DNA from 3 places in the Streptomyces sp. NPDC060035 genome. Region 2 is predicted to be linked to each of the others. Evidence: riboswitches for the same ligand, from Rfam matches in the RefSeq annotation. Region 2 holds a riboswitch; each other region holds the start of a gene.
What was found. A riboswitch is a leader RNA that binds a small molecule or an ion and turns the genes downstream of it on or off. The one in region 2 is predicted to bind cyclic di-AMP.
Positions count from the first base shown of each region.

Region 1: another riboswitch for cyclic di-AMP. It lies ahead of ACFWBQ_RS35575 (M23 family metallopeptidase); the one in region 2 lies ahead of ACFWBQ_RS21740 (C40 family peptidase).
Region 3: another riboswitch for cyclic di-AMP. It lies ahead of ACFWBQ_RS13625 (transglycosylase family protein); the one in region 2 lies ahead of ACFWBQ_RS21740 (C40 family peptidase).

Region 1 covers NZ_JBHWVO010000041.1:20,483-22,675, reverse strand. Annotated here, with positions in the region: gene ACFWBQ_RS35575 (M23 family metallopeptidase) at 105-899, opposite strand; cyclic di-AMP (ydaO/yuaA leader) riboswitch at 912-1,080, opposite strand; gene ACFWBQ_RS35570 (M16 family metallopeptidase) at 1,273-2,193, opposite strand, start outside.
Region 2 covers NZ_JBHWVO010000013.1:144,307-146,499, reverse strand. Annotated here, with positions in the region: partial or broken gene ACFWBQ_RS21750 (ATP-dependent Clp protease proteolytic subunit) at 45-413, shown strand; gene ACFWBQ_RS21745 (hypothetical protein) at 420-728, shown strand; cyclic di-AMP (ydaO/yuaA leader) riboswitch at 1,069-1,265, shown strand; gene ACFWBQ_RS21740 (C40 family peptidase) at 1,269-1,739, shown strand; gene ACFWBQ_RS21735 (LysE family translocator) at 1,809-2,193, opposite strand, start outside.
Region 3 covers NZ_JBHWVO010000007.1:108,969-111,161, reverse strand. Annotated here, with positions in the region: gene ACFWBQ_RS13630 (transglycosylase family protein) at 1-882, shown strand, start outside; cyclic di-AMP (ydaO/yuaA leader) riboswitch at 1,173-1,343, shown strand; gene ACFWBQ_RS13625 (transglycosylase family protein) at 1,344-2,036, shown strand.

The DNA of each region.
Region 1 (2,193 bases), on a different contig from region 2:
GGTGAGTACTTCTGCGGAGCTCCGGAGCGAAGCCTTCCCGGGGCGGCACGACGAAGGCCCCGGCGGGGTGCCGGGGCCTTCGGGAAGCTGTGCGGTGCGAGGTCTCAGACCTGGAGACCGTGTGCGCGGAGGTAGGCGACAGGGTCCATGTCGGACCCGTACTCCGGGGTGGTCCGCGCCTCGAAGTGCAGGTGCGGTCCGGTGGAGTTGCCGGTCGAGCCCGACAGGCCTATCTGCTGCCCCGAGGTGACACTCTGTCCGACGGAGACGCCGATCGAGGAGAGGTGGCCGTACTGCGTGTACGTGCCGTCCGTCATCCGGAGCACGATGTTGTTGCCGTACGCGCCTCCCCAGCCCGCCTCGACGACCGTACCGGCGCCGACTGCGACGACGGAGCTGCCGGACGCGGCGCGGAAGTCCACGCCCGAGTGGCTGCCGGAGGACCAGAGGGCCCCGCCGGACTTGTAGGCGGTGGTCACGTAGGAGCCGGCTACCGGGAGGTGGAAGGCGTTCAGCCGGGCGCGCTCCGCGGCGCGGGCGGCGCGGGCCTTGGCCTCACGGACCTCCTTGGCGCGGGCTTCGGCCTTGCGCTTCGCCTCGGCCTTGGCCTTCGCCCTGGCCGCAGCTTCGGCCTTCGCCTTCGCCGCCACGTCGGCCTGGTGCTGCTGCGCCTCGGCCTGGGCGTCGATCTGGGCAGCGAGGGTGGTGTCGATGGCAACGGCCTGGGTCAGCCCGGTGTTGCTGACGGTGAGGGTCTCGGAGTCCGCGGCGAGAGCCGGGGAGGCCATACCGCCGATGACACCGGTGGTGGCCAGAGCCGCGATTCCGGCGACCCTCGCGCTGCTGCGCGTCAGGCGGCTCGGGGCACGGTGCTTCCCGGTGGCACGGGTGAACGCCATGGAGGGGCTGATCCTTTCCTTCCTTCTCGCCTACCGGGTTAGCTGACGGGTTCGGAGCAGGAAGGTCTCCTACGGACCCCTCCGCCTCGTACGAGACGCAGGCATCCGATTCACCCCAGGGACTGCGTGGGTCCCCGGCTCCCCAGGCTCGCGCCTGACGGGGACTCGGCGATGACTGTCCGGCGCCGCGGATGCGGCATACGTCTGGCGGACAGCCGAGCCGACGCTAGGCCGGGCGACTTTCAATCACCAAACGGACAGGCCGCTTTGTCGCACATCCCACAGGTCATACATGAATGTTCTTCGTAAAGTCGGACAAAAAGTAGAACCCCGGCGAGAACGTACTCGCCGGGGTCCGCTCTGTACTGCTTTGTCAGCCGCTGACGACCGATACTTCGCCGATACCCAGCGCCCTGACGGGCTCAGCGATCTGCGAAGCGTCTCCCACGAGGACCGTGACGAGCCGTTCCACGGGGAACGCGTTGACCACCGCGGCCGTCGCCTCCACCGTGCCGGTCTCGGCCAGGCGTGCGTACAGCTGTGCCTGGTAGTCGTCCGGGAGGTGCTGCTCCACCTGGTCGGCGAGGGTGCCCGCGACCGATGCCGCCGTCTCGAACTTCAGCGGGGCGACCCCCACGAGGTTCTGTACGGCAGTCTCACGCTCGGCATCCGTGAGCCCCTCGGCCGCCAGGGTGCGCAGGACCTTCCAGAGGTCGTCCAGGGCCGGCCCCGTGGACTCCGTGTCCACGGAGCCGCTGATGGCGAGCATCGCGGCGCCGGTCGCGCCGGAGGAAGACCCCGGTGCCGTCGAACGCAGTACCTGGCCGAAGGCCCGGACCCCGTAGGTGTAGCCCTTCTCCTCGCGCAGGACGCGGTCCAGCCGGGAGGTGAGGGTGCCGCCCAGGCAGTACGTGCCCAGCACCTGGGCGGGCCACACGCTGTCGTGCCGGTCGGCGCCGATCCGGCCGATCAGCAGCTGCGTCTGCACGGCTCCGGGACGGTCCACGATCACCACTCGGCCGGTGTCGTCCGCGGTGATCGGCGGCACCGGGCGTGACTGGCCGGCGTTGCCCGCCCAGTCGCCGATGGTGTCCGCGAGCAGCGTGTCCAGATCGACCCCGGTGAGATCACCGACAATGACGGCCGTCGCGGTGGACGGGCGGACATGGGCGTCGTAGAAGGCGCGCACGCCCGCTGCGTCGATCCGGCGCACCGTCTCCTCGGTGCCCTGGCGCGGACGGGACATCCGAGCCGTGGCGGGGAAGAGCTCCTTGGAGAGCTGCTTGGCGGCACG
Region 2 (2,193 bases):
GTCGTTGCGCTGCCCCGAGTCGGTCGTCCCGGTCTTTGCAGTACCTGTCCTGCGAGGTGGAGACCTTCTGCCTCGGCCAGGCGGGCTCCTACGCCGCCGCGCTGCTCGCGGCCGGCGCACCCGACCGCCGACATGCTCTGCCCGGCGCCCGGGTAGTCATTCAGCAGCCGGCCCTCGACGAGCCGGTACAGGGCCAGCCCTCCGACCTCGAGATCACGGCGCGCGAGCTGATGCGTGAGCGCGAGATGCTCACCGCGATGCCGACCCGTCACACGAGGCGTTCCGCACAGGACATCGGCACCGACCTCGAGCGGGACACGATCCTCGACGCCCCGGCCGCCAAGGCGTACGGACTGGTCGACCACGTCACGGAGAACCGCAAACCGACTCGGCCGCCACACCCCGCGAGGTGATCCCCGTTGCTCTCTCCCCAGCTCCCCCCGCTCCCCGCGCTGACCCGCGCCGAGGGAGAGTTCATCGACTGCTACCTGGAAGTACTCGACCAGGTCGGCCGGATCAATCCCGCCCGGGGCAGCGACACCTACGGAGCGCTCCGGGCCGCCCAGGCACTGGCCTCACGGGCCACCGCCCTGCGCGACGCGCTCGCCCTGATGCATGAGCGGGGCGAAGCCCAGATCCATGCGGCCACCTTGGCCCGGGCCTTGCGGGTACTGGACGGGGAGAGGCGCGCAGGGCGGGTCACCGTGCCACCCGAATCGACGAGTTGACCGCCCCTCCGCCCGGCTCCCCCGCCGGACCGACTTCCCTACGCCCCTGCACGACACGCCCGATGGGCAGATCGGATTTCCTCGCTCGTTCGGCGTAGACCATCCCCCCGCACGAGGGACAGTTCAACTTGCGCAGTGCGCGCGGACACTGACCGGAATTCATCGTTCCGCTGCTGGTACGAGGCTGGCCGCCCAGCGTCGCGTCACCCCCGGATCCACTCCGTCCACCCGAATGGATCAGCCGTGACGACTCTCACATAACGCATTTCACCGCGGAAAACCGGCAGTTCGTGAGTAAAGATCCCTGGGACGACAAGCCCCCGCCACCGCGGCGGGGCGGTCCGGGCGGACGCCGAGTCCTGCCGCCGTCCGGATGCCTGGTCGACAGGAGTGGATCGGCAGGAGTGGAGGACCCGAGCACAACGGGTCGACCGGATATCCGTTCGACCCTCGGGGTGAAGCCGCCGTGTGCGGCCGGGCAACTTCGCCAGCCCGAACCCGACAGGTCATCCTTCACAGGCGGCTGACGAAGGGTTGCGCATGACTGCGCAGGTTCATGTCCCGTCACTTTTTGCCCGGGTCGGTACGGCCTCGGTTCTCACATTCGCTGTCGGCAGCACCATGCTCGCCCCAGGCCTCGTCAATGAGGCCGAGGCCTCCTCCCTCTCGATAAGGGCGCTCAACATCGCCGCCTCGAAGAAGGGGTCGCCCTACAGGTACGGCGCCAGCGGCCCCCACCGCTTCGACTGTTCGGGCCTCACGCTCTACTCGTTCAAGAGGGCGGGCAAGAAGCTCCCCCGCACGGCCCAGCAGCAGTACAACAAGACCCGCCATATCTCCTCGTCGCAGCGGCAGCGCGGCGACCTGGTCTTCTTCCACGCGGGCCGGAGTGTCTACCACGTGGGCATCTACGCCGGCGGCGGCAAGATCTGGCACTCGCCGAAGACCGGGGCGGTGGTCCGGCTGGAACGGATCTGGTCGAACAGCATCTGGTACGGGCGGGTCCGCTGACCGTGACCCCCTGCTGATGCCGCCTTCGGCCGTCCCTGCTGGTGTCGCCAATCGGCCGACCCTGCCGATTCAGTGCACCAGGGACCCGGTCACCAGCACGAGCCCGAGTGCGGTGAGCGCCGCGCCGCTGCCGCCCTCGATCGCGCGGGCGGTACGCGGTCGGCGCAGCCGGCGGCCGAGGCGGTCCACCAACAGGGCCACGGCCGGGAACCAGAGGAGCGCCAGCACCACGACCAAGGCCGCCAGCAGCAGGGTTCTGGGGAGCGGCGGCTGTCCCTCGGGGACGAACTGGGGCAGCAGGCTGAGGAAGAGCACGGGCGCCTTCGGGTTCAGGGCATTGGTCAGGAATCCCTGGCGCAGTGCCCGTACCGGCCGCATCGGCTTTTGGCCGGGCGCCTCCTCCGGAGCGGAGGCGCCCGCCGCGGCCCGCCGCCGTAGCGCGTACAGGACGCTC
Region 3 (2,193 bases), on a different contig from region 2:
CCGCTGCTCGGCGCGACCGGCGCGCACGCCGCCGACGCCTCGACCTGGGACCGGGTCGCAGAGTGCGAGAGCGGTGGCATGTGGAGCGCCGACCTCGGCAACGGCTACTACGGCGGCCTGCAGTTCTCGCAGGACACCTGGTCGGCCTACGGCGGCACGGCGTTCGCGCCCCGCGCCGACCTGGCCAGCCGCTCGCAGCAGATATCCGTGGCGGAGAAGGTGCTCGGCGACACGGGGGTGACGGCGTGGGCCAGCTGCGCGGTGATCTCCGGGCTCGCGCTGGACGGCACGCTGCCGGGTGTCGACCCGGGCAGTGAGCCGACCACCGAGCCGTCGGACACCGCGACCCCGTCCGGCGGCGCGTCGGACACCTCTTCGCCCGGCGCGTCGGACAAGACGCGCAAGGGCGCGAGCGACAAGGGTGATGAAACCGGCGAAGCCGACAAGTCGACCGGATCCAATGCGGCCGACCCCTCGGCCTCTCCCTCGCCCGACGCGTCCGAGACCTCTGACGCCTCGAACGGAGCGCCGGGTGGCAAGCACCGCGGCACACCGGCCCCGGAGGCGAGCGCCGGTACGGGCTCGGAGGACGGGCGCGACTCCGGCCGGCACGCATCGCGCGGTGACGCCGAGGCGCGCAAGGGTGCCGACGGGAGCGCCGGGACCTACACCGTCCGCGCGGGCGACAACCTCTGGGCGATCGCAGACTCCCAGGAGCTGCCCGGCGGCTGGACGGCGCTCTACGAGGCCAACAAGGACGAGCTGGGCTCCGACCCGGACCTGATCCTTCCCGGGCAGAACCTCGACCTGGGCCTCGACCTGGGCCTCCAGGCGGGCGAGAAGACCGCCGGGGCGGGCGCGGAAGCCGCTACGGGTAACTGATCCAATTCGGGAAAACACCCCAAAATCGGGGGCAGTTCAGAGGCCTATGTCCACTTATGCGTAAGTGAGACATGGGTCTCTTTGCGTCAACTGACGCTTCTCGTCCGCCCGGTTCGCCGGTGACGCCTCCGACCTGCGGAAACGGTCCTTCGCGGGTTGCGGGTAAGGGCTGATTGTCCGTGATGTCCATCTTTGAATGTGGGGGTTGCCTATGTTTACGGTCGGAACCGCTCGCACCGCGGGCACCTTCGACCGTCACGCCGAATCCTGCCGTCGGCCGAAGGGGACTGACGCGTAAAGCGCCGTAGGCAGGAGCGGGGGACCCAGGTAAGTGCCGGACCCGGCCGTCGGAAGACGGGTGAGGACCGGCTCGGGGTGAAGTCGCTCGCCAGTGCGAGCGACCGGGCAACTCACAGGCCCGAACCCGACAGCTCACCTCGTAGGCGTCGGTGAGGAGAACCATGCTGCTTTCGAGCAAGGGCAAGCACCGTCGCCCGTCCAAGGCCGTCCGTATAGCCACCCTGGCCGGCGTCGCCGGTGCCGCCGTCGCCGTTCCGCTGATGGGTGCGACCGGCGCCTCCGCCGCCTCCGTCGCCACGTGGGACGCCGTCGCCCAGTGCGAGTCCGGTGGCAACTGGTCCATCAACACCGGCAACGGCTACTACGGCGGTCTGCAGTTCTCGCAGTCCAGCTGGGCAGCCGCCGGCGGTACGCAGTTCGCCGCCCGCGCCGACCTGGCCTCCAAGGCCCAGCAGATCACCGCCGCCGAGAAGCTTCTCGACCTGCAGGGCCCGGGCGCCTGGGCCTGCGCCGGTGCCGGCGGCCTGACCAACGACGGTGTGGACCCGGGTGTCGACACCGGCTCCGCGCCGAGCGCCGACAAGGCCGCCCAGCCGGAGCGCAAGGCCGAGCAGCCCACCACGCGCAGCGAGAAGCGCACCGCCCCCAAGGCCTCGAAGACCGTCACCACCCCGACCGGCGACAAGGTCAAGAAGGGTGACGGCGAGTACAAGGTGAAGGCCGGCGACACCCTGAGCACGATCGCCGACGCGAAGAAGGTCAAGGGCGGCTGGCAGAAGCTGTTCAAGCTGAACGGCGACATCGTCGAGGACGCCGACCTGATCTTCCCGGGTCAGCAGCTCCACCTGAAGTAGTCCCGGGTCTCTCCTCCCCGCAGGACCTCAGGACCGCAGAAGGGTGTCCGGCGGCACCCGATGTGTCCTCCCCGGCCCGGCGCACTCACCCCCGTGTGCGCCGGGCCGGGGTCATGTCCGCGGCGTGCCGCATGGGCGCGCCGCGTGCGTGATCGTT